Regions from separate parts of the Streptomyces sp. NPDC048275 genome, predicted to be linked through region 1. Evidence: riboswitches for the same ligand, from Rfam matches in the RefSeq annotation. Region 1 holds a riboswitch; each other region holds the start of a gene.
The links. Region 1 has a riboswitch for cobalamin ahead of AB0D57_RS06310 (energy-coupling factor ABC transporter permease). Riboswitches for the same ligand answer to the same signal wherever they lie in the genome.
Positions count from the first base shown of each region.

Region 2: linked by a shared signal. The riboswitch ahead of AB0D57_RS39465 (cobalamin biosynthesis protein) and the one ahead of AB0D57_RS06310 (energy-coupling factor ABC transporter permease) in region 1 are both predicted to bind cobalamin.
Region 3: linked by a shared signal. The riboswitch ahead of AB0D57_RS45690 (CbtB-domain containing protein) and the one ahead of AB0D57_RS06310 (energy-coupling factor ABC transporter permease) in region 1 are both predicted to bind cobalamin.
Region 4: linked by a shared signal. The riboswitch ahead of AB0D57_RS45710 (5-methyltetrahydropteroyltriglutamate--homocysteine S-methyltransferase) and the one ahead of AB0D57_RS06310 (energy-coupling factor ABC transporter permease) in region 1 are both predicted to bind cobalamin.

Region 1 covers NZ_JBEZLR010000006.1:112,336-122,200, forward strand. The annotation lists gene AB0D57_RS06290 (ABC transporter ATP-binding protein) at 1-575, shown strand, start outside; gene AB0D57_RS06295 (ATP-binding cassette domain-containing protein) at 711-1,574, opposite strand; gene cbiQ (cobalt ECF transporter T component CbiQ) at 1,571-2,320, opposite strand; gene AB0D57_RS06305 (energy-coupling factor ABC transporter substrate-binding protein) at 2,326-2,703, opposite strand; gene AB0D57_RS06310 (energy-coupling factor ABC transporter permease) at 2,700-3,389, opposite strand; cobalamin riboswitch at 3,419-3,602, opposite strand; gene AB0D57_RS06315 (DUF1775 domain-containing protein) at 3,731-4,489, shown strand; gene dctA (C4-dicarboxylate transporter DctA) at 4,783-6,237, shown strand; gene AB0D57_RS06325 (glycerate kinase) at 6,237-6,590, shown strand; gene AB0D57_RS06330 (LysR family transcriptional regulator) at 6,632-7,531, shown strand; gene AB0D57_RS06335 (tartrate dehydrogenase) at 7,644-8,726, shown strand; gene AB0D57_RS06340 (protein kinase) at 9,070-9,865, shown strand, end outside.
Region 2 covers NZ_JBEZLR010000107.1:2,943-12,807, reverse strand. The annotation lists gene AB0D57_RS39490 (cobyrinate a,c-diamide synthase) at 1-12, opposite strand, end outside; gene cobO (cob(I)yrinic acid a,c-diamide adenosyltransferase) at 6-605, opposite strand; gene AB0D57_RS39480 (putative cobaltochelatase) at 605-2,611, opposite strand; gene cobN (cobaltochelatase subunit CobN) at 2,781-6,431, opposite strand; gene AB0D57_RS39470 (cobyric acid synthase) at 6,428-7,936, opposite strand; gene AB0D57_RS39465 (cobalamin biosynthesis protein) at 7,933-8,874, opposite strand; cobalamin riboswitch at 8,992-9,135, opposite strand; gene AB0D57_RS39460 (hypothetical protein) at 9,412-9,633, opposite strand; gene AB0D57_RS39455 (inorganic phosphate transporter) at 9,646-9,865, opposite strand, start outside.
Region 3 covers NZ_JBEZLR010000166.1:148-3,050, reverse strand. The annotation lists gene AB0D57_RS45700 (hypothetical protein) at 1-336, opposite strand, end outside; gene AB0D57_RS45695 (CbtA family protein) at 489-1,247, opposite strand; gene AB0D57_RS45690 (CbtB-domain containing protein) at 1,268-1,489, opposite strand; cobalamin riboswitch at 1,525-1,666, opposite strand; gene AB0D57_RS45685 (superoxide dismutase) at 2,231-2,872, opposite strand.
Region 4 covers NZ_JBEZLR010000166.1:3,342-11,331, reverse strand. The annotation lists gene AB0D57_RS45750 (chitosanase) at 1-657, shown strand, start outside; gene AB0D57_RS45745 (nucleobase:cation symporter-2 family protein) at 724-2,055, opposite strand; gene AB0D57_RS45740 (8-oxoguanine deaminase) at 2,399-3,796, opposite strand; gene pucL (factor-independent urate hydroxylase) at 3,906-4,817, opposite strand; gene uraH (hydroxyisourate hydrolase) at 4,823-5,230, opposite strand; gene uraD (2-oxo-4-hydroxy-4-carboxy-5-ureidoimidazoline decarboxylase) at 5,227-5,745, opposite strand; gene AB0D57_RS45720 (helix-turn-helix domain-containing protein) at 5,931-6,299, opposite strand; gene AB0D57_RS45715 (hypothetical protein) at 6,296-6,547, opposite strand; cobalamin riboswitch at 6,845-7,079, shown strand; partial or broken gene AB0D57_RS45710 (5-methyltetrahydropteroyltriglutamate--homocysteine S-methyltransferase) at 7,123-7,530, shown strand; gene AB0D57_RS45705 (histidine phosphatase family protein) at 7,596-7,990, shown strand, end outside.

The DNA of each region.
Region 1 (9,865 bases):
GCAAGGACATTGCCCGACGCGTCGCCGTCGTCGAACAACAGGCCGACACGCAGGTCGAGTTGAGCGTCGCCGAGGTCGTACGACTCGGGCGCGTCCCGCACCGGCGTGCCTGGATCCCGCCGACCCCGGCCGACGAGGACGCCGTACGGTCCGCACTCGACCGCACCGGCCTGGCCGACCGCCCCGACCAGCCCTGGCACACCCTGTCCGGGGGCGAACGCCAACGCGTCCAGATCGCCCGCGCCCTCGCCCAGGAGCCGCGCGAACTTCTCCTGGACGAGCCCACCAACCACCTCGACCTCCAGCACCAGCTCGACGTCCTCGACCTGGTCTCCGCTCTGCCCGTCACCTCCGTGGTGGCCCTGCACGATCTCAACCTCGCCGCGATGTACTGCGACCAGGTGGTCGTCCTCGGGCGGGGGCGGGTCGTCGCCGCGGGCACGCCGGGCGACGTGCTCACCGAGGAACTGATCGCCGAGGTCTACGGGGTCCGCGTCGCGGTGAGCCATCCGGCGGGCGACGGCCGCCCGCACATCCGGGTGCTGGGCACGCTGGCCCGCGACCGGTCGCCCTGACGACACCCACCCCCTAGGGCCTGTCCGGCGGATCATGCCGCGGACGCGGGGCTTGGCACGCCCATCTGCGACGTTGTCGCCGGCCGCGGCGGGCATCTCCTTTCGTCCACCACGACCGGCCGTGCCCGCGGCGCGTCAGCCCTCGGCCGGTATCCGTGGCGTGGTCTGTGCCACGGCCAGGGCGGCCAGCTCGTCCGCCGTGCGCGGACCGGGTTCCGCGTCGTCCAACTGTCCCCGCGCACGCAGCAGTTGCGCCGCGGCGATGCCCCACGGCAGCCGGAGCCCCGCCTGCTGGAGGAGATCCGTGCGGGCCAGTGTCGTGGCCGCGAGTCCCATGTGTACACCGGACGGGGTGAGCAGCGCCGCGTCGTCGGCCCAGCGCAGGGCGAGGTCCACGTCGTGCGTGGCCATCACCACGGTGGTGCCGCTCCTACGGAGGGCGTCGAGGGTGGCGAGCAGCCGCTCCTGACCGTCGGGATCGAGCCCCGCGGTCGGCTCGTCGAGGATCAGCACGCGCGGCCGCATCGCGACGGCACCCGCGATCGCGGTCCGCTTGCGCTGCCCGTACGAGAGCAGATGCGTGGGCCGGTCGGCCAGGGCGGTGATGTCCAGGGCGGCGAGCGCCTCGTCGACCCGCGCCCGTACCTCGGGGTCGGGCAGGCCGAGGTTCAGCGGCCCGAAGGACACGTCCTGGGCGACGGACGCGGCGAACAACTGGTCGTCCGGGTCCTGCACCACCAGCTGGACCGTGGTCCGCAGCCGCGTCAGGCCCTTGCGGTCGTAACGGACCGGGCGGCCCTCGACGGTCAACTGGCCGGTGCGCGGCCGCAGTCCGCCGCTGAGCAGCCGCATCAGCGTGGTCTTGCCACTGCCGTTGCGGCCGAGCAGAGCCAGTGCGCGTCCTTCCGGCACCTCGAAGTCGAGGCCGTCGAGCACGGGCGGCCCGTCCTCGTACGCGAAGGACGCGCCGCAGAGTGCGACGAGGGCGGGCTCGCTCATGCCGGCGGCCTTTCGAGTACGAAGGTGAGTACGGCCACGGCTGCGAGCAGCGCGAGACTCGCGGCCGTGAAGCGGACGGAGACACGGGCCTCGGGCACCAGGACGCGCAGAGTGCCGTCGTAGCCGCGTCCGGCGAGCCCGGCCTGCAGCCGCGTCGCCCGGTCGAAGGCCCGGACGAACGCGGTGGCGCCGAGCCCGGCCAGGGAGCGCCAGGTGGCGGCCCGTGTGGTGTGCCCGAGCCGGGCGGCCTGCGCGTCCCGGATCCGGCGCACGGAGTCCAGGAGCAGGAAGCTCATCCGGTACGTCACCAGTGCCACGTCGACCACGGGCGCGGGCACCCCGGCCCGCACCAGGCGCGGCAGCAGGTCGGACATCGGCGTGGTGAACGCGAACAGCAGCACGCCGAGCGAGGCGGCCGAGGTGCGCAGCAGCAGTTTTCCGGCGCGCACCGGCCCCCCGTCGGCCAGGGTCACGAACCCGTCCGGGCCGCCGACCTGCACGAGCAGCGTGACCGCTCCGGTCACGCAGAAGCCGAGCGGAACGCGGTAGGCGCGCCAGAGCCGGCGCCAGGGTACGCCCGCCGGGCCGAGCAGCACGGTGAGGGCCGTGACGAGCACGAGGGGGGCTCCCGGCCAGGGAGGCAGGGAGATCGCGAGCAGGGTGAGCCCCAGCCCGAGCACGGCTTTGTCCACGGGGTGGCGGCGGCGCCAGTGGCTGCTGTGCGCCGCCGCGTCGATCGGCAGCACGGGTCTCAGGCCCGCCCCGCCGTGGATTCCCCGGTGGTCTGCGAGTCCGTCCCGGCAGGGGCCGTTCCTTCGTGAGCCCGGGCTCGCAACTCGCCCTGGCGCCGCCCGCGGCGCACACCGAAGTAGTAGGCGAGGACGCCCGCACCGATCGCGGCCTGGAGGGCGAACAGCGCCGACTCGATCTCGCCGGACGGCGGTTCGTACAGGGGCGAGAACCAGGGCTCGTAGTCCGGATCGATCTCGGTGATCGCCGTCTCCGCCTCGGCGTCGGCGCCGACGAACGGCTCCTCCTTGTGGTCGCCGAGGCCGAGGACCAGCGGCAGTACGGCGAGCGCGGCCACGACGAGCAGCAGCAAGGCGTTGATCTTCGTGTTTCTGCTCATCGGGCCACCGCCTCGGTCTTCTTGCCGGCCAGCAGGACCCCGAGCCGGGTCAGCTCACCCTTGCTGGACTGCACCAGCAGCCGCATCACCAGCACCGTCAGCAGCCCCTCGCTCACCGCCAGCGGGATCTGGGTGACCGCGAAGATGGAGCCGAACTTGCCGAGCGCGCCCAGGAACCCGCTGCTCGGGTCGGGGAACGCGAGCGCCAGCTGCGCGCTGGTGACGCAGTACGTGGACAGGTCGGCCACGAACGCGCCGAAGAACACCGCGACCATCAGCGGCACGTCGAACCGCCGCAACAGCCGGTAGATCGCGTACCCGGCCCAGGGCCCGACGATCGCCATCGAGAAGACGTTGGCGCCGAGTGTGGTCAGGCCGCCGTGCGCGAGCAGCAGCGCCTGGAAGAGCAGGGTGATGGTGCCCAGCACCGCCATGATCGGCGGCCGGAACAGGATGGCGCCGAGCCCCGTGCCGGTGGGATGCGAGCAACTCCCGGTCACGGAGGGCAGCTTCAGCGCGGACAGGACGAACGTGAAGGCTCCGGAGGCGCCCAGGAGCAGGGTGCTCTCGGGATGCTCTCTGACCTCACGGGTGAGGGACCGTACTCCGTGGACGACGAATGGCGCTGACGCGATGCTCCAGGCGACCGCGTGCGCAGGGGGCAGAAAACCCTCGGCTATGTGCATGGCTCAGCAGACCCTCTCCAGCACCTCGTGGATGGTTGACGCGCCTTGGCCGGTCTCCTGGCTGACGGGTACCACCGCCCGTACTCCGCCTTCCCGGGTCCGAGGACCCAGTGGCTGCCCGCGAGGGCTGGAGCCGGACTTCCCGATCACAGTGGCGAGGGCCGCACCGGTATCACACCGGATTTCCCGTGCACCAAGGCGTCGTGACAGTAGTGCGTGCACCGGGAGGGTGACAAGCGGGGCACAGAGGTGTGAAGGCGGCGCATGCGCTCACACCTGGCTCCGAGTCTTTGCCTGCGCTTGAATTCACCGACCACAGTCAGTGCACAAGGGAGCCACAAGTGTCGCGCCTCACATCGCCGTTCAGTCTTCGCCGTTCCGGCGTCCTCACCGCGGTCGCGCTCGCGGTCGCCGTCGCCACCGCCGGACCGGCGGCCGCCCATACGGAGGTCGAGGCGGAGGGCGCCCGTGCCCTCGACCAGAATGTCGCGCTGACCTTCACCGCGGAGTCGGAGTCCGGCTCCGCGGGGATCAGCAAGCTGGAGGTGATCCTGCCCGAAGGCATCACCCCGCAGGACATCTCCTACAAGGAAGGGCCCAAGGGCTGGAAGCTCGCGCCCACCAACCGGGGGTACATCGTGTCCGGGCCGAAGCTCGCGGTGGGCGAGGACGCCGAGTACGTCGTCACCGTACGGCAGTTGCCCGACGTCAAGGTGCTGGACTTCAAGACCCTGCAGACCTACAGCGACGGCCAGGTCGACCGCTGGATCGAGTTGGACGAAGAGGTGAGCGAGGACGGCCACGGCCATCCGGCACCCCGCCTGGAGCTGAAGCCCGCCGCCCCCGGCGCCGAACCCGTCAGCCCCAGCCCCACCGGACAGACGACGACGGCCTCGCCCTCGCCCTCGCCTTCGCCTTCGCCCAGCACCGGCTCGGGCGAGCCCACCTCCGGGGCGCCGTCGGCGTCCGCGAAGCCGGTGGCGAAGGAATCGGACGACGACGGTATGTCCGTCGCCGTGCCCGTCGGTATCGGCATCGCCGTCCTCGCGATCGGCGGCGCGGTGTGGTGGCTCAGGAGCCGTCGCGGCGGCGCTGCCTGACGCCCCGCAGCCCCCTCGTACGAAACCTCCCGCCCGGTCCCCAGCAGTGCTCACGGCACAGGCAGGGGCGACGGGTCTGCTCGAGGTGAGGTTCCCTGCCGTGGCTGAGATCCCCTTCGCCCACGTGAAGGGGCTCTCGGGCTGCCTCGGGCTTCCGGCAAAGAACAGATAGGCCGCGCCTATACGGGGCATCGATTTTTGGTCGTGGACCGCTTCACACGGGGGCCGGTTCACTGTGGCGCAAGCTGGCGCGTACCGATCGGGCTCGGTGTCGCGCGATCAGGGAGGCCGCAATGACGCAAACTCCGGGCAACGAGCGAGCCGAACAAGCCGCGCGCATCGCGGCCAAGCCGTGGTACCGGCAGTTGTACGTGCAGGTGCTGGTGGCGATCGTGATCGGCATCGTCCTGGGCTGGCGGTGGCCGGACCTGGCCACGTCCATGGAGCCGATCGGCACGACGTTCATCACCGCGATGAAGATGCTGATCGGGCCGATCGTGTTCCTGACGATCATCGGCGGCATCGCCGGAGTCGCGAACCTGAAGCAGGTCGGGCTCACCGGTATCAAGGCACTGACCTACTTCCAGGTCGGCACGATCGTCGCCATGGCGACGGGCCTGGTGGCCATGAACATCTTCCGTCTCGGTGACGGTGTGCACGCCGATCCGGCCACCCTTCACACGTCGGGCGACGCGGGGGACTACATCGCGAAGGGCGAGAGCCAGCACTGGTGGGAGTTCCTCACCCACATCGTGCCGGACAGTTTCTTCGGCCCGTTCGTCGAGGGCGACATCCTCCAGGTCATCTTTCTGGCGGCGATCTTCGGTATCGCGCTGAAGTCGGTCGGCGCGGTGGGCGAACCGATCATCGCCGGCGTCAACCGCCTCACCGAGGTCGTGTTCAAGGTGCTGTCCTTCGTCATGAAGGCCGCGCCGCTCGGCGCCTTCGGCGCGATGGCGTACGCCATCGGGAAGTTCGGCCTGTCCACGCTGACCAGTCTCGGCTCGCTGATCCTGCTCTTCTACGTCACCTCCGCCCTGTTCGTCGTGGTGGTGCTGGGAGGTGTGCTCGCCGCGTACGTGAAGCTGAACATCTTCCAGCTCTTCCGCTACTTCAAGGAGGAGTACTTCCTGATCCTGGGCACCTCCACCGCCGAGCCCGCGCTGCCGGGGCTGATGCGCAAGCTGCAGCACATGGGCGTCGAGCGGTCCACGGTCGGACTGGTCGTGCCGACCGGCTACAGCTTCAACCTCGACGGCGCGGCGATCTACCTCTCCCTCGCCACCCTCTACATCGCGCAGGCCACCGACACGCCCCTGTCGGTCACCCAGCAACTCGGCCTGCTCGCTGTCATGCTGCTGACCTCCAAGGGCGCCGCGGGCGTCGCCGGCGGCGGCTTCATCGCCCTCACCGCGACCCTGTCCACGGTCGGTACGGTCCCGGCGGCCGGCATCATGCTCGTCTTCGGCATCGACAAGTTCATGTCGGAGTGCCGGGCCATGGTGAACTTCTCCGGCAATGCCGTCGCCACCCTGTTCATCGCCAGGTGGGAGAACAACCTGGACCTGGCGAGGGCCCGCGCGGTGCTGTCCGGCAAGGCCGGAGATCTGCCACCGGTCACCGAGCTCGAAGAAGTCCGGGCGGCTGTTCTGCCGCCCGCCGCCCAGGCCGGCCACGAAGTCCCCGCGTCCAGGCACAGGGACGCCGTGAGCGCCGCCGCTCCGATGCCGGCCGAGGTGAAGCCCTGATGGTCTCCATCCTGGTGGCTCCGGACAAGTTCAAGTTCGTCGTGACCGGCGAAGGGAGCCTCGGCGAGCAGTCCCTGTCGGGCAAGCTGCCGGTCGCGCCGGCTCGTCGGGCCCGGCAGCAGGGGAGGGCGGTGCACGCCGTGGCCGGCCGTTGCACGCTGCCCGCCGACCGGACGGCCGCCCACTTCCGCTCCGTCCAGGCCCTGACGGACCTGACCGACCAGGACTGCGCGAACGACAGCGAGCTGTCCGCCCGCCTGCTCACCCAGTGCGGACGGACCGTTGCCGAGCGCTGGATCGGCTCCGGTGACCATGAGGTGCCCCTCAGCGGCCCGCTGTCGCCGGAAAGGTAGGTTGAGCCTATCGATCGACGCTACGACCGGGAGGCGGCGCCGTGGACGCCCGGCAGCTGGAGTACTTCCTGGCCATCGTCGAGCACGGCGGGTTCAGCAAGGCGGCGGCCGCGCTCCACGTGGCACAGCCCTCGCTGTCGCAGGCCATGGCGAACCTGGAGGCCGACCTCGGGGTGGCCCTCTTCCACCGGGTGGGCCGGGGCGTCGTACTGAGCGAGGCCGGTGCGGAACTGCTGGAGCCGAGCCGGCGCGTCCTGCGGGACCTGGCCGCCGTACGCGACACCGCCGCCGCGCTCGCCGGGCTGCACGGCGGCACGGTCGAGGTCGCCACCATGCCCTCCCCGGGCATCGAACCGCTGACCACCCTCATCCATCGCTTCGCCGAGCTGCATCCGTCCGTGACGGTGAGCACCCAGGCCGCGTTCACCCCGGACGAGGTCATCTCCCTGGTTCGCAGCGGTGCCTGCGAACTGGGGCTGCTGGGCTCGGCGAGCCCCTTGCAACTCTCCGGGCTGGACGTCCTGCACGTCGAGGACCAGCCGTTCGTGGTCGTCGCGGCGCCCGGCGGGGCCATCGAGGACGGGGTCACGATCAGGCCCGAGGACCTCGCCGGACAGAAACTCATCGCGTCGCGTACAGGCAGCCTGATGCGCAGCATCGTCGACGACATCACCACGGGCGGCACCGGCACCCAGATCGTGACGGTCGTCGACCACAGGACGTCCATCCTGCCCCTGGTCCTCACCGGCGTGGGCGTCGCCGTCCTGCCGTCCTCCTGGACCAGGCTCGCCCGGCGCTGCGGTGCCGCGGTGGCACCCATCGCGCCGACCGCCCACCTCCACGTGGCGATGGTCAGCCTGCCCGCGCATCTCACCCCCGCGGCCCGCGCCTTCCTCACCCTCACCAGGTCCTTGGCCCAGCGCCGGGCACGGGACGCCTGACGACGAACCGATCGGCCGGGCCTATGGGTCGTATCGAAAGCAGGTCTTGGACGCGCCCCGACGCCGCTGTGTTGACTCGAATCGACCGCACCACAGCGAGCCGGAGGCCCCCATGACCGCACCCCGCACGTTCCGTATCGCCGCCATCCCTGCCGACGGCGTGGGCAAGGAGGTCGTCGCCGCCGGGCGTGCCGTCCTGGACGCCCTGGCCGAAGGCTCGCACGGGGCCTTCGCGTTCACCTGGGAGGAGTTCCCCTGGGGCTGCGAGTTCTACGAGCGCACCGGCAAGATGATCGACGACGACGGCCTGGACCGCCTGAAGGACTTCGACGCCATCTACTTCGGTGCCGTCGGCTGGCCCACCGTCCCCGACCACATCAGCCTGTGGGGCCTGCGCCTGAAGATCTGCCAGAACTTCGACCAGTGGGCCAACGTCCGTCCCGTGCACTTCCTGCCCGGCGTCACCAGCCCGCTGCGCAAGGCCGACGACACCGAGCTGGACTGGGTGGTCGTCCGCGAGAACAGCGAGGGGGAGTACGCGGGCCTCGGCGGCCGCAACCTCTCCGGCCGCGGGCAGGGCGGCGAAGTCGCCATCCAGTCGTCCCTGTTCACCGAAGTCGGCTGCGAACGCATCATGCGCTTCGCCTTCGACCTGGCCCGCACCCGCACCCGCCCCAAGGTCTCCTCGGTCACCAAGAGCAACGCCCAGCAGTACGGCATGGTCCTGTGGGACGACGTGTTCAAGCGGGTCGCCGCCGACTACCCGGACGTGGAGACCGAGAGCGTCCTGGTCGACGCGATGTCCGCCAAGTTCGTCCTGCGCCCGGAGGACCTGTCGGTCGTCGTCGCCTCCAACCTCAACGCGGACATCCTCTCCGACCTCGGCAGCGCGCTGGCCGGCAGCCTGGGGCTTGCCGCCAGCGCCAACCTCAACCCCGAGCGCCGCTTCCCCAGCATGTTCGAGCCGGTCCACGGCTCCGCGCCGGACATCGCGGGCCAGGGTCTGGCCAACCCGATCGGCGCGGTCGGCAGCGCGGCGTTGATGCTGGAGCACTTCGGCCTGCCCGACCAGGCGGCCCGCCTGAACAAGGCGATCGAGGCCACGACCGCCGCGGGCATCCTCACCCGCGACGTCGGCGGCATCGCCACCACCGAGGACGTCACCAAAGCCCTCATCGACGCGCTGAACGTCTGACGACGACGCGCTGAGCCTCTGACGGCCGGACAAAAAAAGTCGACGGCATGACCACCGCGACGTCACAACTTCCTCACAGCGAGCGGTAGGACGAGCCCGCACCCAGGTCCGCACTTCACGAAACATCAGGTGTTTGACCATACTGTCCAGGGGCTGTGTCCTTCGCGGCCGGCGGCGCGGTGCGTCGCCGGTCCGTCCGCGCCGTAGACCGGGGCGGGAGGTGAACTCCGGCGGGACGTCCGGCCGTGACCGAACCGAAGGGACCACGCCCCGTCAGGCCACGGATCGGACGGGGGCGTCGCCACTCCTCGGCCGTTCGCAATGGACAGGGAGTACGGCCCTCATGCCACAGCAGAACACGTCGTCGTCGGACGCGGGTGCCGAACGGCTGGTCGCCGGTCGCTACCGCTTGCTGTCCGTTCTCGGCGAGGGCGGTATGGGCACCGTATGGCGCGCCCGCGACGAGGTACTGCAGCGCGAGGTCGCCGTCAAGGAGGTACGCGCTCCCGTCGGACTGGCCGTAGCGCAGGTCGAGCGGATGTACACCCGCTTGGAGCGGGAGGCCTGGGCGGCGGCGCGCATCAGTGCTCGCGGTGTGGTGACCGTCCACGACGTCGCCACCGACGACGGCCGACCCTGGATCGTCATGGAGTTCGTCCGCGGCCGGTCTCTGGCCGACGTGATCGGCTCCCAGGGTGCCCTCACACCGCGGGAGGCCGCGCGCATAGGTGCGGAGGTACTGGCCGCGCTGCGCGCGGCGCATGGCGCCGGAGTGCTGCACCGCGACGTGAAACCCGCCAACGTCCTGCTCGCAGACGACGGCAGGGTGGTGCTCACCGACTTCGGCATCGCCACCGTGGAGGGGGATTCCGCGCTGACGATGACCGGTGAGCTCGTCGGCTCTCCCGAGTACCTGGCGCCGGAGCGGGCACTGGGCCAGAACCCCGGCCCCGCGTCGGACCTGTGGTCCCTCGGAGCGTTGCTCTACACGGCCGTCCAGGGCCGTTCGCCCTTCCGCCGGACCAGCCCGCTGAGCACTCTGCGTGCCATCGTCGACGACGAGTTGCCCCCGCCGCACAGGGCCGGACCCCTCGTGTCCGTCATCGAAGGCCTGATGCGCAAGGACCCCCACGATCGGA
Region 2 (9,865 bases), on a different contig from region 1:
GGATGTCACCACTCGATGCCCCTCTGACCCTTCTGACCGGCGTCCATCGGGTGCTTGACCTTGGACATGTCCGTCACAAGATCAGCGAACTCGACGAGCTTCTCCGGGGCGTTCCGCCCAGTGATCACGACATGCTGAGTCCCCGGCCGATCCCGCAGCACGGCCACCACCTCGTCGACATCCACCCACCCCCAGTGCATGGGGTAGGCGAACTCGTCGAGGACATACAGCTTGTACGTCTCGGCGGCGAGGTCCCGCTTGACCTGCTCCCAGCCCTCGCGGGCCTTCTCCTCGTTGTCCATCTGGGAGTCGCGCTGCACCCACGACCAGCCCTCGCCCATCTTGTGCCAGTCGACGGACCCGCCCTCACCGGACGCACCCAGCACGCGCAGCGCGTTCTCTTCCCCGACCTTCCACTTCGCCGACTTGACGAACTGGAACACCCCGATGGGCCACCCCTGGTTCCAGGCACGCAGCGCAAGCCCGAACGCGGCCGTCGACTTGCCCTTGCCGATCCCCGTGTGCACCACGACCAGCGGCCGATTCCGACGCTGGCGTGTCGTCAGACCGTCGTCCGGCACCACACTCGGCTGCCCCTGCGGCATTACGCGGCCCTCCTGTTGCCCTGAACGTCCTTGACCAGCCCGGCAATTGAGTCGGCCCGCAGTTCATCGAGCGTCACAGCGGTACCCCCCAGGTCACCGGCGAGCTGCGACGCAAGCCCCAGCCGAACAACTCCCGACTCACAGTCGACGACCACGGAAGCAACCCCCTCGGCCGCGAACAGCCGAGCCGCCCGCGCACCCAGCGCGACCGGCTCCGGCCCCCCGGTCGCCCGCCCGTCCGTCACGACCACGACGAGCGCCCGCCGCGCCGGATCCCGCAGCCGCTCCACCCGCAGTACGTCATGCGCCTTGAGCAGCCCGGCGCCGAGCGGAGTCCGCCCACCGGTGGGCAGCGACTCCAGCCGAGCCGCAGCCGCGTCGACGGACGAGGTAGGAGGCAACGCGACCTCGGCACCCGTCCCCCGAAAGGTCACGAGCCCCACCTTGTCCCGCCGCTGATAGGCATCGAGCAACAGCGAAAGGACGGCCCCCTTCACGGCACTCATCCGCTGCCGGGCCGCCATCGACCCGGAAGCATCGACGACGAACAACACGAGATTGGATTCGTGGCCTTCGCGCACCGCTTGCCTGAGATCGTCACGACGCAGGAGAAGCCCAGATCCAGTGCGCCCCCGCGCCCGCTGGTGCGGTGCGGCAGCCTGCACGGTCGCAGCCAAGTGCAGCTTGGTGAGCGCCCCTTGAGGCCGCCGTGCACCGGTCGTCCGCCCATGCTCGGTCCGCGCCCGCGAACGCCGTCCGGCGGCACCCTGACCGATACCGGGCACGCTCAGCGCCTTCGTGCGGAAGGGTTCGGAGGCCCGTACGGGAGACTGCTCGCCACCACCCTGCGCGGCCGGCGCGTGCCCTTCTTCCGAGGGCTCGCCCTGCGCCGGGACGTCACCGGCGGGGGAGTCGCCGTCCGGCCCGTCCTGCGGAGGCTGCCCGCCACCACCGGGCCCGTCCGGATCCGGATCATCGTCCTCGCTGCCGCCCTGCTCGCCGAACTCCTCCAGCGTCTCGTCGAGCTTGTTCTCGTCAAGTCCGGGCGCATCAAAGGGATTCCGCCGCCGCCGATGAGGCAGAGCGAGCAACGCGGCCTGCCTCACATCCTCCGCGAGCACGTCGGTCCGCCCGGCCCATGCGGCCAGCGCGACCGCCGTCCGCGCCATCACGATGTCGGCCCGCATCCCGTCGACCTCGAAGGCAGCACAAGTCGCCGCGATCTGCCGCAGCGCACCGTCGCCGAGCCGCACGGACGGCAACAGCTCACGCGCCGCCACGATCCGGGCCCGTACGGCGGACTCCTCGTCGTCCCACCGCGCTGCGAAGCCTTCCGGATCGTCGTCGTACGCGAGCCTCCTCCTGACCACCTCGACCCGCTGATCAGGCTCCCGCGAGGCGGAGACCTCGACGGTCAGCCCGAACCGGTCGAGGAGCTGAGGCCTGAGCTCACCCTCCTCGGGGTTCATGGTCCCGACGAGCAGAAAACGGGCGGCATGCCGTACGGAGACACCCTCACGCTCGACGTACGAGGCACCCATCGCGGCCGCGTCCAGCAACAGGTCGACCAGGTGGTCGTGAAGAAGATTGACCTCGTCGACGTACAGAATCCCACGGTGCGCGTCGGCCAGCAGCCCCGGCTCGAAGGCCTTCACGCCCTCCGCGAGCGCCCGCTCGATGTCGAGGGCTCCCACGAGCCGGTCCTCGGAGGCACCGACGGGCAGCTCGACCATCCGCGCGGGACGCTTCGTACCGGGACCGGCCTCGTGCGGCCCGTCCGGGCAGGCGGGATCAGGGGAAGCCGGCGCACAGGAGAACCGGCACTCGGCGACGACGTCGACCCCGGGCAGCAGCGCCGAAAGTGCGCGTACAGCCGTGGACTTGGCGGTGCCTTTCTCTCCACGGACGAGCACGCCGCCGACATTCGGTGCGATGGCGTTGAGCAGCAGGGCAAGCTGCAGGTCCTGCTGCCCGACGACGGCGGTGAATGGGAAGTGCGTGCTCACGCTGCAGTCCCCCCTGGGAGTGAAAGACGGTGAAAATGACGGATTTGAGGCGCACGATCGGTCAACTTGGTTCCCTGCTCCCCACATACACGGGGATGGTCCGGCGGTGTCGCCAGCTGTCGGCGGCGTGCTGGTCTGCTCCCCGCGCACGCGGGGATTCGGCGGGAGATCACTCGTCCCCCTCCAGATCTCCCTCAAGTTCGAGGTAGGTCGCGCGGAGCCGGTCCAGGGTCTCCTGTTCCGGCTCCGCCCACAGACCGCGGTCGGCGGCCTCCAACAGCCGTTCGGTGATGCCCCTGAGAGCCCACGGGTTGGACTTCTGCATGAACTGCTTGTTTTCCGGGTCGAAGACATACTCGGCGCTCAGTTTTTCGTACATCCAGTCGTCGACCACACCTGCCGTCGCGTCGTACCCGAACAGGTAATCGACAGTCGCCGCCATCTCGAAAGCACCCTTGTAGCCGTGCCGCCTCATGGCGCTCATCCAGCGAGGGTTGACCACACGCGCCCGGAAAACCCGGTGGGTCTCCTCGCCCAGCGTCCGCGTCTTCACCTGGTCGGGCGTGGCGGAGTCACCGACGTACGCCTCCGGACTCGCCCCCGTCAGATGCCGCACCATCGCGACCATGCCGCCGTGGTACTGGAAATAGTCGTCGGCGTCGACAAGATCATGTTCCCGTGTGTCGACATTCTTCGCGGCCACCGCGATCCGCCGGAACGCCGTCTCCATGTCCCCCCGGGCCGCCCGCCCATCGAGCCCCCGCCCGTAGGCGTAACCACCCCACACCGCGTACACCTCGGCCAGGTCCGCGTCGCTCCTCCAGTTCCGCGCATCGATCAGCGGCAGCAACCCGGCGCCATAAGCCCCCGGCTTGGAGCCGAAGATACGAGCGGTCGCCCGCCGTCGGTCGCCATGCTCGGCGGCATCCGCGTCCACGTGCGCCCGCACGAAGTTGGACTCGGCGGGCTCGTCCAGTTCCGCAACCGCCCGCACCGCGTCGTCGATCAGCCCGACCACGTGTGGGAACGCGTCCCGGAAGAACCCGGAGATACGCACCGTGACGTCGATACGAGGCCGCCCCAGCTCCGCCACCGGCACCACCTCGAACCCGGTCACCCGCCTCGACGCGTCGTCCCACACGGGACGGCAGCCGAGCAGCGCGAGGATCTCGGCGATGTCGTCGCCCTGCGTCCGCATGGCCGACGTACCCCAGACCGTCAGGCCGACGGACTTCGGGTACTCGCCGGTGTCGGTCAGATACCGCTGCACCAGCGAGTCGGCGAGCGCCTGGCCGACCTCCCAACTGAGCCTGGACGGAATGGCCTTGGGGTCGACGGAGTAGAAGTTGCGGCCGGTCGGCAGGACGTTGACGAGCCCACGGGTTGGCGAGCCGGACGGGCCCGCCGGGACGTAACCGCCGTCAAGTGCCTTGAGGATGTGGTCGATCTCGTCGGTCGTCTTCGCGAGCCGCGGCACGACCTCGTCGCACGCGAACTTCAACACCGCGACTGCATCCGGCAGTTCGGCGCCCACGACCTCGCGCACCAGAGCGGGAACGGCCGCCGTGTCCCAGCCGCGTTCCTCCATGCCCTCGGCGAACCGGCGGCACAGCTGCTCCAGCAGGTCGATTGCGTCGGCTCCCGTGCGTGCGGGCCCCTCGACCAGTGAGGTCAGCCCGTCCGGCACCTTCACCGGCGCGCCCGGCTCGGCGAGCAACTCCTTCTCGACCAGGCCGAAGTGCTCGGCGAGGCAGGCCCGCAGCCCGGGCAGCGCGTTCGCCGCGCCGCCCCACACCTGCGAGGCCCGCAGCACGGCCAGCACGAGATTCACCCGCGGTTCGGCCTCCGGCCCGCCGCCGAGGATGTGCAGCCCGTCCCGGATCTGCACATCCTTGATCTCGCACAGATAGCCGTCGATGTGCATGACGAACTCGTCGAACGCGTCCTCGTCCGGCTGGTCGTCCACATGCAGGTCGTGATGGAGTTCCGCAGCTCGCACCAGCGTCCAGATCTGGCTGCGCACGGCCGGCGCCTTCGTCGGGTCCAGGTCGGACACGAGCGCGTACTCGTCGAGGAGTTGCTCCAGCTTCGCCAGATCGCCGTACGTGTCCGCGCGGGCCATCGGCGGTACGAGGTGGTCGACGACGGTGGCGTGCCCGCGGCGCTTGGCCTGGGTGCCCTCGCCGGGGTCGTTGACGATGAACGGGTAGATGAGGGGGAGTTCGCCGAGTACGGCGTCGGGCGCGCAGCCCCCGCTGAGCCCGAGTCCCTTGCCCGGCAGCCATTCCATCGTGCCGTGCTTGCCCATGTGCACGACGGCGTCGGCGCCGAAGGAGTTTTCCAGCCACCTGTACGCGGCCATGTAGTGGTGCGACGGCGGCATGTCCGGGTCGTGGTAGATCGCGATCGGGTTCTCGCCGAAGCCGCGCGGCGGCTGGATCATCACGACGACGTTCCCGAACTGGAGGGAGGCCAGCACGATGTCGTCCCCGTCGACGTAGAGGGAGCCCGGCGGCTCGCCCCACGCCTCGAGCATGCCGTTGCGCAGCTCGGGGTCGAGCTTGTCGAACCAGGCCCGGTAGTCGGCGAGCGGCACGCGCGCGGGAGCGGCCGCCAACTGCTCCTCGGTGAGCCATTCGACGTCGTGGCCACCGGCGTTGATGAGCCGGTGGATCAGCTCGTCGCCGTTGTCGGGGTGGCCCTCGACCACGTACCCCGCGTCCTTGAGGGCGTCCAGCACCCGCACCGCCGAGGCGGGCGTGTCGAGCCCCACCGCGTTGCCGACCCGGGAGTGCTTGGTCGGGTAGGCGGTGAAGACGAGCGCGAGCTTCTTGTCCGCGTTCGGCTTGTGCTTCAACCGGGCGTGGCGTACGGCGATTCCGGCGACGCGCGCGGCCCGCTCGGGGTCGGCGACGTACACCGGAACGTCGTCCGGGCCCTGCTCCTTGAAGGAGAACGGCACGGTGATGAGCCGCCCGTCGAACTCCGGGATCGCGACCTGCATCGCCGCGTCCATGGGGGAGAGGGCGGCGTCCGACGCTTCCCACGCGGCCTGCGAGGAGGTGAGGCAAAGTCCTTGCAGGACAGGGACGTCGAGGTCGCCGAGCGCCCCGATGTCCCAGGCCTCCTCGTCACCGCCGGCGGATGCCTGCGAGGCGTGCGTGCCGCCCGCCGCGAGCACGGTCGCGACCAGCGTGTCGGCCTTCCCGAGGATCTCGTACAGTCCCGCGTCGGCGCCGCGCAGCGAACCGCAGTACACGGCAAGGGCGTTGGCCCCTCGCGCCTCGATCGCGTCGCACAGCGTGTCGACGAAGGCGGTGTTGCCGGACAGCTCGTGCGCCCGGTAGAAGAGCACGCCGATCGTCGGGCGGCCCTCGACGAACGCACGCTCGCCGTGGATGCCGTACTCGGCCATCTTCCGTGGCGCTTCGAAGCCCTCGCCGGTGAGCAGCACGGTGTCGGAGAGGAAGCGGGCCAGCTCGGTCAGGTTGTCCGGGCCGCCCTCGACGAGGTAGCGCAGTGCCTCAGCCACGACACCGGCCGGCACGGACGACTCGGCCATCAGCTCGGCGTCCGGTACGGACTCCCCGCCGAGCAGCACGGTCGGGATGCCGGACGCCTTCAGGAAGGCGAGCCCGTCCTCCCAGGCGCGCTTGCCGCCCAGCAGCCGTACGACGGCGAGGTCCGCGCCCTCGACGAGTCCGGGCAGCTCGCCCGCGACATCCACGCGGGTCGGATTGCCGATCCGGTACGGGGCGCCGGAGGCACGGGCCGCCAGCAGATCCGTGTCGGCGGTCGACAACAACAACACTGTGCTCATGCGGGCGCTCCCGGTGGAATGAAGGGCAGTCCTGAAGGCGCGCCGGACTCGATGAGCCGCCACAGCGCGTCCGTGTCCGCGTGTTCCTCGATCAGATCGCCGAGCCGGTCGAGCTGCTCCTCGCGCAGCGCCGCGAACGACGTGTCGGCGGCCGGCACGAACCGGCGGCCCGCGGCGGCCGCCACTTCGCGCAGGAAGGCCCGCCGGAACCCGTCCGACTCCAGCGAACCGTGCCAGTGCGTGCCCCAGACGGCGCCGACCCGGCAGCCGTCCAAGAAGGTTTCCCCGCCGGTGACGTCGGCGACGCCGTGGTGGATCTCGTACCCCTCGACATGCTCGCCGAGCGCCTCCCCGACGGGCCGGGTGAGGGTCTTCTCGCGCGCGAACCGCACGCGTACGGGGAGCAGTCCGAGCCCGTCGACATGACCGGCGCGCGACTCGACCTCGTCCTCGATGTGCTCGCCGAGGATCTGGAAGCCCCCGCAGATTCCGAGGACGGGACGGCCCTGTGCGGCTCTCCGCTCGATGGCGTCCGCGAGTCCGCGCTCGCGCAGCCACTCCAGTGCCTTCACCGTCCCCCGGGTTCCGGGTACGACGACGAGGTCGGCGTCGGCCAGTTCCTCGGCCCGGTCCACGAACCGCACGACGACACCCGGCTCGGCGGCCAGGGCGTCCACGTCCGTGAAGTTGGACATGAGGGGGATCGCGCAGACGGCGACGCGCAGTACGTCCTCGCCGACGGGGGGAGCGACCACGGACTCGCGCACCGCGCCCCTCAGCGAGACCCGCAGCCCGTCCTCCTCGTCGATGCCCAGGCCGTGCGCGAAGGGCAGCACGCCGTACGCGCGGCGCCCGGTGAGGCCGTGCAGCATCTCGAGCCCGGGTTCCAGCAGGGACACATCGCCGCGGAACTTGTTGACGAGGAACCCGGCGACGAGCGCCTGATCCTCCGGGCTCAGCAGCGCGACCGTCCCGAAGAACGAGGCGAACACGCCCCCACGGTCGATGTCGCCGACGACGAGCACGGGCAGCCGGGCATTGCGGGCGATCCCCATGTTCACGATGTCGGTCCGCCGCAGATTGATCTCGGCAGGACTGCCGGCCCCCTCACAGATCACCGCGTCATACGTGCCCCGCAATGCGGCGAGGCAGTCCAGCACGGTCCCGAGGAGAGCCTCCTGCCGACCGCCGTGATAGCCACGCGCGGTCATCTCACCCACGGGCTTGCCCATGAGGACGACCTGACTGCTCCTGTCGCTGCCGGGCTTGAGCAGCACGGGATTCATGAGCGCGGTGGGCTCGACGCGCGCGGCCTGCGCCTGCATGGCCTGCGCCCGCCCGATCTCGGCGCCCTCACGCGTCACGAACGAATTCAGCGACATGTTCTGCGCCTTGAAGGGCGCGACCTTGACCCCCTGCCGCACCAGCCACCGGCAGATCCCGGCGGTCACGACGCTCTTGCCGGCGTCGGAGGTGGTGCCGGCGACGAGGAGACCGCCGCTCATGATGTGTCTCCCTTGGAAAGCATCCGTCCGACAGCGCACACGCCGAGCGCGAGCAGGCTCACGCGCCGCGACAGCCGTACCGCCCGCTCGATGTCGCCGACTCGGACGGCGCGACCCGTGTCATTGAGTACGGGCCGGTGCTCGACCCTTCCTCCGTACGAGAGGGTCCCGCCGAGCCGCACCCCGAGCGCCCCCGCGAACGAGGCCTCCACGGGTCCGGCGTTGGGGCTCGGATGCTTGCGGGCGTCCGCACGCCAGGCGCGCACGGCGCCCCGCGGATCCCCTCCGGCCGCAGCGGCGAGTACGGCCGTGAGCCGCGCCCCCGGCCATCCCGCGACATCGTCGAGCCGCGCGGAAGCCCACCCGTACCGCCGGTACTCGGCGGACCTGTGCCCGACCATGGCGTCGAGCGTGTTCACGGCGCGAAAGGCGACCAGCCCGGGAACGCCCCCCACGGCCCCCCACACCAGAGCTCCCACGACGGCGTCGGAGGTGTTCTCGGCGACGGACTCGACGACGGCCCGCGCGACGCCGTCCGCGTCGAGAGCCTGGGGATCCCGCCCGCACAGATGCGGCAGCCGCTCCCGGGCCGCCTCGACATCACCGACCGCGAGCGCGTCGCCGATCGTCCGGGCCTCCCGCCCGAGGGAGGTCCCTCCGACGACGGCCCAGGTGGCGGCGGCGGTCAGCGCGACGGAAGCGGTACGAGATCGACGTACGGAGTGGCTCGCGAGCGCCGCGATCCCGGCGGCGCCGCCCACGCACACGGCCGTGTGCAGTGCGCCCCACCCGCGGTGGTCGCGCCACAGCACTCGCTCCACGGCACCGGCGGCCCGCCCGAACGCGGCCACCGGATGCCCGCGGCGCGGATCGCCCAGCAGCAGGTCACCGAGGAGTCCGGCGGCGGCGCCGTACGCGAAGACGCGATCGGCACGCATCGGTTCAGCCGACCGTCAGGTCGGGCACAACCGTCGTTCGGGTCGTTCGCGTCCTAGGCAACGCACTTGGGCAGCCGCGCATGGCGATATGTCCTCACTCAGGGTGTCCACGCCCTGGTTCGACGAGACCGGCGATGAGAGTTCCTGGCTCCCGGGGACTTCCTTCCCCGGTGACAGTGGCGGGACCGCGCCGGATTCACACCGGCTTCCTCTCCTGTCGCCGTACTTGGCTCCGGCAGTCCACCACGGGGTCGGAAGACCCGTCAACTTGCTGTTGACCTGCGCGGGGAGAGTGTGCCGAGGCCCACACCGCTACCGCGCCGACCTGCCCGCCGAGACCGAATTGGCATGAATTTCCCTGTGAGGGGCGGCATTTCGTGGCTGTGCTTGTGGCTGCGGAGCGTAGCCATCCGAAGTGCCCCAAAAAGGAACCGCCCTGCTCGCCGGCGCCCGGAAAGGGCGACCGATGAACAGGGCGGCGAGGACCGTGCGGCGCGGGCGAAGGCAGTGCGGTGGGTCCAGGAGCGCGCGGTGTTGTCAGGCCACGATCAGATAGATCCCGTACGACACCGCCGCCGCGCACGCCGCGAAGCAGACGTACGCGCCGGTGACCGCGAGCGTGGCCGAGCCGCCCTGCGCCGACGCCGACTCGCGCTTGGAGAGGCCGACGATGCCGAGGGTGAAGAGGCCGACGAGGGCCACGGTGGTCACGAGGCTGACTCCGAAGACGGAGCCCAGGGCTGCCCAGTCGATGTGCATGCTGTTGATTCCTTACACCGTGGCCGGCTGGGTGGGCTCCGTGCCCGGGGACGGGATGGTGGCCTTCAGGTCGTCGGTGACGGTGCCGGCGGGCGGCGGGGTGACCGCGGCGATCGCCGTGGTGACGACGCCCGCGGGCTCGGCGGCGACCTCGTTGACGTTGTCGACGGTGACCGGCTGGCGGCGGGAGAGCGTCCAGATGGCGCCGGAGCCGGCCACGAGCAGCGCGCCG
Region 3 (2,903 bases), on a different contig from region 1:
GTCCCGGTGGCGGCGCAGCAGGTCCGCTATCGCGCAGCGCAGGCAGTCGGCAGCCGTGTCCGACTGTGTGGCGCCGACGGCGGGCCACGGGGGCGGGCATGCCGTCGGTGCCTGCCCGCCCCGCTCAAGGCAGACCGCGGGGGCCCCGATCAAGGTCTCCAGTTCCTGGAGGAGCTGTTCGGTGCGCTTCGCCTTGTGGGCGAGCACCCGTACCCGGGCGCTCTGGCCGCCGATCTGCCGTCGGCTGGCGATCAGCTGCTCGTACTCCTCCACCGTCAGGGCGACCGCCTCACGTCCGCCGAGGGTGATGTGGCGCGGCTGGGGTCGTCTGGCCACTCGGTTCCTCCGCTCCTCACCCGGGTGGTTCCCGTCCAATCGGTCCGTTCCGTGCGTCATGTCCTGTCCGTGGTCCGATGGCGTGGGTGCCCGGAAAACGCGAGAGGGCCCCCGGATGGTTCCGCGGGCCCTCACTCGTGTGGCGGGTCACGTCAGTTGGGCGCGGCGACCGGCCGGCCCGCGGCGACCGTCGCAGGCCTGGGATTCAGCAGCCGCTCGGCCAACTCGCCGAAGACGAGGCCGAATCCGCCCCACAGGGTGACCTGCATGGCCAGTGCGGAGAGGCGGAACCGCCACAGCACGGTGGCCGGGAAGTCGTTCGGCACCTCGTTGACGACGGGCAGGAACGCGTACGCGAGCCCGATCACCAGGGCGAAGGCGGCCACCGCGGCGACGGTGGCGTACCAGGTGCCCAGCTTCGGTGCGAGCCGCTTGCCCAGGAGAGTGGCGGCGATCGCGAGAAGGACGCTGAGCACCATCATCAGGAAGTACAGCGTGGTCCGCTTGCCGATGGTGTCGCCGTTGCCGACCGCCGGCGGGTTGGCCGGGTACTTCAGGAACGGAACCACGTAGACCGCGAGCAGAGCGCAGCCGGACAGCAGCAGCGCGGTGGCCCGAGGGCTGAAGCGGCCGATACGGCCGAGCGCGAAGCAGTAAGCGAGGGCGGCGATGCCGCCGAAGGCGACCCCGTAGATCAGGACGCCGGTGGCCAGGCCCGCGGTGGACTGCAGGGATCGGGAGACGATCTCCACCTCGTGCTCGTGCGCGGGGGCGTGGGCCTCCTCGAAGCCGATCGCCTTGTCGACATTCGGTTCACCGAGGAAATAGGCGGCAATCAGGGCGAGTACGCCGGCGCCGAGGCCGGCGAGCATGCCCCGCACGAGAAGGTTTCTCACTGTTGCGGAGTTCATGAGTGCTGGTTCCCCTCGGGTCAGTGGCAGGGGAAGCCGAGCAGATGGCGGGCGTCGTGCACCCATTCATGGACGTCCTCGCCGGAGACGACGGACATGGCGCCCTGCTCGGCGCCGACGAAGTACAGCAGGACCAGCATCAGGATGCCGAAGAAGACCGCCCACGGGACGATCGCGCCGATCGGCAGCTTGGCGGGGAGAGCGGGGGTGGTGGCGGTCGACGGGGCGACATGCTGCGCCATGGCAGGGCCTCCTCTGGGAGTTCGCGTCCCATATCGGTGGTGCACTGGACGACGGCTACGGGTCTGACTCGCCCCCCTCTCGCAAAAGGGGTGGCACACAGTGGCGCGACCGTTCCGGATTCCCACCGGCTTCCGTCTTGCCGTCGTCGATATGGCACCGACGGTACCGCGTGGCGGGTACATGGCCAAGACCAGGCACCTGGCGTGATCTGCTTCTCTCGCGCCGGACGGCTAGGGCCTGTCCGGCGGATCAAGTCGGAGGGAAGCAGTGGTGCCTTGTCGGCGCAGGTGAGTGGGGTCTGGTGCGTCGAGCTGCAAGGCGGAGGAGGGCGTCGACGCGATGGGGGTCCCCCCGCTCGAGCGAAGCCGAGAGTGGGGGAGTCGGCAACCGACGACAACGCCGCAGATCGGCGTGCCAGACCCCGCGTCTCCGGCATGATCCGCCGGACAGGCCCTAGGGGCCCCGGTGGCGGCGAACAGGACCCGACTCCCCTCCCCCACGCGGGAGTCGGCGTCGCCGTCTGCCACCGAACCCGCCAAGCCCGGCCTGGTCCCGTACGCCGTGGCCGCAGGAGCTGACCTCACTCGCCACGGTGACTGGCTCACCTGCTTGGTCGCGAGCTGAAGCAGCAGAAGGGCTCCCGCACGTCACGTCCTTGCGGGAGCCCTTCGCTGTGCTGCCTGCCACGTGAAGGTTGAGAAGACGATCACAAGGCAGGGCATCATGCCTGCGCTACGGCGTCACGGCGCGAGCAGCAGGCTGTCGCCGCGCTCCTTGGCGGCGGCGTAACGCCGGGCCACGTCCTGCCAGTTGACGACGGCCCACATGGCGTCGATGAAGTCGACCTTCTGGTTCTTGTACTGGAGGTAGAAAGCGTGCTCCCAGGCGTCGAAGACGAGGATCGGGGTCGAGCCCTGGCCGACGTTGCCCTGGTGGTCGTAGACCTGTTCGACGATGAGGCGGCCGCTCAGCGGCTCGTACGCGAGGACGCCCCAGCCGGAGCCCTGGGTGGTCGCGGCGGCCTTGGTGAGCTGCGCCTTGAAGCCGGCGAACGAGCCGAAGGACTCGGCGATCGCGTCCGCGAGCTCGCCGACACCGTCCTTGTCGAGGGGCTCGCCGCCACCGTCGCCCGTCATGTTGTGCCAGTAGATGGAGTGCAGGATGTGGCCGGAGAGGTGGAAGGCCAGGTTCTTCTCCAGCCCGTTGATCGAGCCCCACGACTCCTTGTCGCGTGCCTCCGCGAGCTGCTCCAGCGTGTCGTTCGCACCCTTCACGTACGCCGCGTGGTGCTTGTCGTGGTGCAGCTCGACGATCTGCGGGTTGATGACCGGCTCGAGCGCCGCGTAGTCGTACGGAAGCTCCGGGAGCGTGTAAACCGCCATGTCCAACATCCTCCGGCCTTGTTATTGCAAC
Region 4 (7,990 bases), on a different contig from region 1:
AGCGCGGAGAACTCCTCGCTGGACTGGAAGGCGCAGTACGGGTACATCGAGGACATCGGCGACGGGCGCGGCTACACCGCCGGGATCATCGGCTTCTGCTCGGGCACCGGCGACATGCTCGACCTCGTCGAGCTGTACGCGCAGCGCAAGCCCGGCAATGTCCTCGCGAAATACCTGCCCGCCCTGCGCAACGTGGACGGCACCGATTCGCACGAGGGCCTGGACCCCGGCTTCCCGGGCGACTGGAACAGGGCCGCCCAGGACTCGGCGTTCCAGCAGGCCCAGAACGACGAGCGCGACCGCGTGTACTTCAACCCCGCCGTCCGGCAGGGCAAGGCCGACGGCATAGGCGTCCTCGGCCAGTTCACGTACTACGACGCCATCGTGATGCACGGCGACGGCGGCGACAGCACCAGCTTCGGCAACATCCGCAGGCGGGCCCTGTCCAGTGCCCGGCCGCCTGCCCAGGGCGGCGACGAAGTGACGTATCTGAACGCGTTCCTCGACGCGCGCGTCTGGGCGATGAAGCAGGAGGCGGCACACGAGGACACCAGCCGGGTCGACACCGCGCAGCGGGTCTTCCTGCGAAACCGGAACCTGAACCTTGACCCGCCGCTGGACTGGCAGGTGTACGGGGACAGTTACCACATCGGCTGACCGGGCCGGGGGTACGGCGGAGGGCGCGACACCCCTGGGTGCCGCGCCCTTCGTATGCCCGAGTCGTCAGTGGGCCGGGACCGCCTTCAGGTCCTCGCCCGCCTCCATGGGGTGGGTCACGTCGTCCGCGTCCTGCCCCTTGCCGAGGTGGTTGAAGACGAGGTTGAGGACCACGGCCGCCACACACCCCGTCGAGATCCCCGAGTCCAGGACGATCTTCGCGGTCTCCGGGAAGGCGTGGTAGAACTCCGGCGCGGTGATCGGGATGATGCCGACGGCCAGCGATACGGCGACGATCAGGACGTTGTTGTCCTTGTCCAGGCCCGCTCGTACGAGGGTCTGGACACCGCTGGCCGCGACCGAGCCGAAGAGGACGACGCCCGCGCCGCCGAGGACGGGGCGCGGTACGACAGCGATCAGCGAGGCGGCCATGGGGCACAGGCCCATCAGCACCAGGAAACCGCCGCCGGTGGCGACGACGTACCGGCTGCGGATCCTTGTCATCGCGACCAGGCCGATGTTCTGCGCGAAGGCGCTGCACATGAAACCGTTGAAGAGCGGGCTGATCGCCGAGCCGAGGGTGTCGGCGCGCAGGCCCGCCGCGATGGTCTTCTCGTCGGCGGGACGCTCGACGATCTCGCCCAACGCCAGCATGTCCGCGGTCGATTCGGTCATCGAGACCACCATCACCACGCACATCGAGACGATCGCGGCGACCTGGAACTGCGGGGCGCCGAAGTGGAACGGGTCCGGGAAGCCGACGACGTCCGCGTCGGCCACCGGAGCGAAGTCCGTGACACCGAACGGGATCGCGACAAGCGTGCCGATGACGAGGCCGAGCAGTACGGCGATCTGCTTGACGAAGCCGCGGGTGAAGCGGCGCAGGAGCAGCACGATGACGAGGGTGGCGGCGGCCAGGCCCAGGTAGGTCGTCGAGCCGTAGTCGTCCGCCGCGGGGTCGGGTCCCTGCGCCCATCCGAAGGCGACCGGCAGCAACGAGATGCCGATGAGGGTGATGACGGTGCCGGTGACGACGGGCGGGAAGAAGCGGATCGCCTTGCTGAAGAAGGGGGCGGCTATGAAGCCGAGGACGCCCGCGACGATGACCGCGCCGAAGATGACCGGCAGCGCGTCGCTCTTGTCCTTGGCGGAGGCGACGACCGCGGTCATCGGGGCGACGCCCGCGAAGGTGACGCCGTTGACGAACGGAAGCCTGGCGCCGATCTTCCAGAAGCCGATCGTCTGCAGGAAGGTGGCGAGGCCCGCCGTGAACAGGCAGGCGCCGGTGAGGAAGGTCAGCTCGGTGGCGGTCAGACCGACGGCGGCGCCGACGATCAGAGGTGGGGCGACGACTCCGGCGTACATGGCGGCGACGTGCTGGAGGCCGCTGGTCGCCATCTTCAGGGGTGGGAGTTTTTCGTCAACTGGATGCCTGGGCTGGTCAGTTGGTTGTGCATCGGTGCTGGGCTCGGGCTGCTGGGCGGCCACGGCGGCTCCTCCGGTCGGATACACGTCGGCGTTGACGCGGTGTTCAGGGAGGTGATGCGCGGTCATGGGGGACCCCCGCGCGAGCGAAGCCGAGCGTGGGGGTGGGACCGGGACGAAGACCGTTCAGAGGGAACGGGGACCGTTCCGGGGCGCGCACGTCCCTGCACGCCCCGGACACGGCCGCCATGGACCCCACTCGGGTCCATGGCTACCGGCCGAGGGCCGTCCCCCTCGGCCGGAGATCTTCAACTGTTCAGGCCTGCGCGGCGATCCGCGCCAGGCGCTGTGCCTGTTCCCGCGTGGAGCGGGCGACGGCGTCCTCGTCGACGTGCAGCAGGCGGCTGTCCTCGACGACCGGTCTGCCGTTGACGAGGGAGAGCGTGACCGGGGCCGCGGCGCCGAAGACCAGGGCGGTCACCGGGTCGGCGATCGAGGCGTGGGCTAGGGTGTCCAGCTTCCACAGCACGAGGTCGGCGAGCTTGCCCGGCTCCAGGGAGCCGATCTCCGCCGCCCTGCCCAGGACTTGGGCTCCGCCGTAGGTGCCCAGGCGCAGCGCCTGACGGGCGTTCAGGGCGGCTTCCCGGTGCGCGCCCAGGCGGTTGATGAGGAGGGCGTTGCGCAGTTCGGTGTGGAGTTCGCCGGACTCGTTCGACGCGGTGCCGTCGACGCCGAGGCCGACCGGGACGCCGGCCGCGAGCAGGTCGGGGACGCGTGCGATGCCGGCGGCCAGACGGGCGTTGGAGGACGGGCAGTGGGCCACGCCCGTCTTGGTGCGGGCGAAGGCGGCGATGTCGGAGTCGTTCATGTGGACGCAGTGCGCCATCCAGACGTCCTCGCCGAGCCAGCCCGTCGACTCGAAGTACTCGGTCGGGCCCATCCCGAACAGCTCCTTGCAGAACTGCTCCTCCTCGACGGTCTCCGAGCCGTGCGTGTGTAGCCGTACGCCCTTGCGACGGGCCAACTCGGCTCCTTGCCGCATCAGTTCGGTGGACACGGAGAACGGCGAGCAGGGCGCGACGGCGATCTGTGTCATCGCGCCGAAGGAGGCGTCGTGATGCTCGTCGACGGTCGCCTCGGTGGCGGCGAGCGCCCCTTCGAGGGTCTCGACGGCGAAGTCCGGCGGCAGCCCGCCGTCCTTCTCGCTGCGGTCCATGGAGCCACGGGCGAGGGTGAAGCGGACGCCCGTCTCGCCGGCCGCGCGGATGATGGCGCCGGACAGGTCGCCGGAGCCCTTCGGGAAGACGTAGTGGTGGTCCATGGCGGTGGTGACACCGCCACGGGCCATCATGGCGAGGGAGCCCTGCGCGGCGGAGTACACCATCTGCTCGTCGATGCGCGCCCAGGTCGGGTAGAGCGCGACGAGCCAGTTGAAGAGGTTGTGGTCGGTGGCGAGGCCGCGGGTGATCCACTGGTAGAAGTGGTGATGCGTGTTGACCAGGCCGGGGGTGGCCATGTGACCGGTGCCGTCGATGCGGCGTACGACGTTCTCCAGGCCCTCCGGAGCCCTGCCCGCGCCGACGGACTCGATGCGGTTGCCCACGACGACGACATGGCCCGAGGCGTACTCGGTGTCGCCCGCGTCGACCGTCGCGATCGCACAGTTCTCGATGACGATCCGCTGGGTGACTGTGGCGTCTGCCGCTGCTGCCATGGTGCTTCTCCTTCTTCGTTCGGTGGGGTGGGCACGGCAGGACCCTGGGAGATTTGAGTGCCGCGGCTGTCGACGCCACGGGTGCCGCAGAAGGGGATACCTGAGGGTTTCAGAGGTTGGTGAGGTCCACGGGGATCTGCGGCTCGCAGCCGTCGCGCAGGACGGTGGCCTCGATCAGACCGTAGGGACGGTCGGCCGCGAAGTAGACGGCCCCGTCGGCGGTATCGTTCTCAAGCCCGAACGGCTTGAGGTCGACCAGGAAGTGATGCTTGTTCGGGAGGGAGAAACGGACCTCGTCGATCTCGCCGCGGTGCTCGATGATGCGCGAACCCATTTGGTAGAGGGTCTGCTGCAACGACAGGGAGTACGTCTCCGCGAAGGCCTGGAGCATGTGCTTCCTGACCTGGTCGTAGGACTTCTCCCAGTCGGGCATCCGCTGCTCGTCGCCGCTCCAGTTGAAGCGCCAGCGGGCGGAGACCTGGGTGGCCAGGATGCGGTCGTACGCCTCGGGGAGCGTCGTGTACTTGTCCTTGACGTAGCCCCAGAATTCGGAGTTGGTCGAGTTCATCACGGTCAGGTCCTTGAGGCCGGAGACGACCTCCCACGACTCACCGTCGTACGTGATCTGCGTCAGCCGGGTTTCCTGGCCCTTTCGTACGAACGAGTGCTTGACGTCGTCCGCGTCGGAGGTCTCGATGCGCTCCCAGGCGTACTCCTCGATGCGGATACGGGCCTGGTGGATCGAGTCCTGACTCGTGACGAAGTGGCGGGCCAGGTGGATGCCGAACCGCTCGGCGGACTCGATGCCGTGCTCCTTGGCGAACGCGTACACCGTGTTCTTGGTGGTGTCGGTCGGCAGCACGTTCGCGTTCGAGCCGGAGTAGTGGACCTCGTCCATGTCGCCGCTCAGCGACACCGACACGTTCAGGTCCTTGATGTGGTGGGTGGCACCGTCCCGCGTGATCTTGACGACGCGGTTCTCGGCCTTGCCGTACTGGTTCTGTCCCAGAAACGTCGGCATGTCTGCTAGCTCCCTCGGTAAACGGAGTAGCCGAACGGGTTGAGCAGCAGCGGCACGTGGTAGTGCTCGCCCGGCGTGACGGCGAAGGTGATCGCCACCTCCGGGAAGAACACTCCGCTCGCACCGCTGTCCCGATTCGCGGGGGCGTCCTGCTGCGCATCGGCTTGCTTGTTCTCGGACTTCTCGAAATACGCCTCGACCTCGAAGTCGAGCCGTACGTGTGTGGTCCCCTCCGGCAGGGCCGGGAGGTCCTTGCACCGCCCGTCCGCGTCGGTCGCGGAGCCGCCGAGCGGCTGCCAGTCCGCGTCATGCCCCGCGCGGGCCGCGAGCCGGACGGCGACGCCCTCGGCGGGGCGTCCGACGCTGGTGTCCAGGATGTGCGTGGACACGGACGCTGTGGTGTCGGTGCTCATGCCTCATCTTCCTGCTGTACGAGAGGGGACAGACGGATACGGTTGATCTTGCCCAGTTCGGAGCGGACGATCTCGCGCTCCTGCTCGGGCGAGTTGCCGATCCGGTCCTTGACCGCGTCGCGCATCTGCTCGCCGGTGCGGCCGGTGGCGCAGATCAGGAAGACGTGACCGAACTTCTCCTGGTAGGCCAGGTTCAGTTCGAGCATCTCCGCCTTGAGGTCCGCGGAGGCGCCGGCCATGCCGCGCTGCTCCCGGGAGGAGGTCGGGTCCCCGGGCTTCGGCCTGCCGATCGGCGGGTGCCCGGCCATCGCCTCCGCCAGGTCGGCGGTGGTCAGCTCGGCCATGACGGCCTCGCTCGCGGCGAACAAGGCGTCCGGGGTGGCGTACGGGCGACGGGCGAGCAGCCCGCGCACCCACGCCGAGGAGGCGCACACCTCGTGGAGGGCGGCGTAGGCCGCCTGCTCCTCCAGGGCGTTGAACCGGGCGAGACTGCCGGGTGTCGTACTCGAAGTCACGGGAAGCCTCCGTGGCCTTGTGCTGGACGGGCTGCGGCCAGCTAACGCCCTCCGAAACACCACGTCAACACTTTGTTGAAAACTTCGAGTAACAAAAACCGCCGCCCGGGGAGTCCGGACGGCGGCGGGTCACACGGGCACGACGGCGCGGCGCGAGAGGGCGCCCATCCTGGCGTTTTCGCTGGTCAGGAGTCCTTTTCGCGGTTGAGGTAGTTGTAGACGGTGAAGCGGCTCACGCCCAACGCGCTCGCCACCGTCTCCACCCCGTGCCGCACGGAGAAGGCGCCACGGGCCTCGAGTATCCGCACGACCTCCTGCTTGGCCTTGCGGTCGAGATCGGCCAGCCGCTTGCCCCGCTTGCGCTCCAGGGCGGCCAGGATGTGATCGAGCGAGTCGGCCAGCTGCGGCAGCCGTACGGCGACCACGTCCGCGCCCTCCCAGGAGAGCACGACGTCGTCGGGTCCGGCCTGGTCCGGCGCCACCATCTCACCGCCCATGGCGTCCACCAGCGGCTTGACCGCCGTAACGAAGGGATCGTCCCCGACACCGGTCACTTATCGCCCTCCCCGACCACGTTCACCTGCAACGAGACCCGGGTGGCGCCCGCCTCCAGAGCCTTGCGCAGCAGCGCGTCGACCGCGGTGAGCACCACGTCCGCACCGCCCTCCGCGGTATTGCCGAACGGGCCGACGTCCACGGCGTCCAGTTCGGCCGCCTCAATGACCTCGCGGGCGACCAGCGCGTGCGGGGGCGCCTCGTCGAGGTCGAAGGGTTCGGTCGTGAACTCCACTCTCAATCGCACTGTGCCCCCATGGCATCGGATCTGATCTGCGCGCTCTCTCACCCAGCGTCATCGCAGCGTTGGTGTGCCCCAGTCGCTGGGACACGACCTTAACGGACTACCCCACGGCAATCAGCAGCGATGCATACGCGTACCGAAGGGCATGCGCCCCTGTGCTCGACCAGGCCGGGCCGCACACAGGGTGACCGGCGGGCCGCCCCGGTACCCGCCCGCCGTCGGTTCACGCCCGCCCATCGCATGGCTCATCTCACCCTCCGAATGCTGGACGTGCCGCGGCACGCTGTCAGCCGCTCCCCTAGGCTGGCCGGCGCAGCTGGTTCGCCCCGTCCGCCAGGCGGGATGCGTCGTAAGAGGGAACCCGGCGGGAATCCGGGACTGCCCCGCAGCGGTGAGCGGGAACGACCGCCGTCATACGCACTGGGCCCGACGAACGGGCCTGGGAAGCGACGGCCAGTAGGTGTCTCGTACGACGGTTTCGTACGACGGGACGTGCCCGCGAGTCCGAAGACCTGCCAACTGCCCGCGTACGAACGATGCGTGCGCGGACATCCCGGTGACCTCGTGGGCGGGTCGGCGACGAGCCCGCCCTGCGCGAGACGCTGCCGCTGCGGGCAGGCGACCGCCCGGCCTACCTGGCCTGGGCCACCGAAGCGTTCCGGCTCAGCACGAGCGGAGTGCGGCCGGACACGCAGATCAGCCTGGAGGCGGCCCGCTCCCACATGCAGGTCGCCCGCGAACTGGCCGCCCACGGCTACCCGCGCGAGGCCGGACCGGGCGTCTACGACATCCACTCCCCGCGTGCGCCGAGCACGGAGGAGGCAGCCGCCCTGCTGCGCAAGGGACTTGAGGCCATCCCCGCCGAACGGCTGTGGGTGAATCCCGACTGCGGCCTGAAGACCCGCGCCTGGCCCGAGACACGTGCCTCACTGGAGAACCTGGTCGCCGCCGCCCGCACGGTCCGCGAGGAAATCTCCCTGTCCTGACACCGGGACCGCAGGTCGGGGAGGGTAGAGCCGCACACCATGACCGCACCAGGAGGAGCCACCCAGTGACCAGCCGTGTCACCTTCATCTCGCCCGCGACGAGCCGGTCGCTGCGGCAGGCCCGCTTCGACGACGGCGGCTCGATCGACGACGCGGGAGCAGCCCGGGCCCGCGCGGCGGCAGGATCGCTGCCCCGGGCCGTCCGTGTCGTCGCCTCGCCCGGTGTGCGGTGCCGTGAGACGGCAGCGGCGCTCGGTCTGCGTGGTGAGGACGCGCCGGGGCTGGCGGCCCTGGATGTGGGCCGCTGGCGGGGCCTCACGCTCGACGAGGTCGGCGCCGCCGAACCGGAGGCGGTGGCCCGCTGGCTCGCCGACCCCGCCTCGGCGCCCCACGGCGGGGAGTCGGTCCAGGACGTGTGCGCCCGGGTCGGGAGCTGGCTGGACGCCGCGGCGGAGTCGGA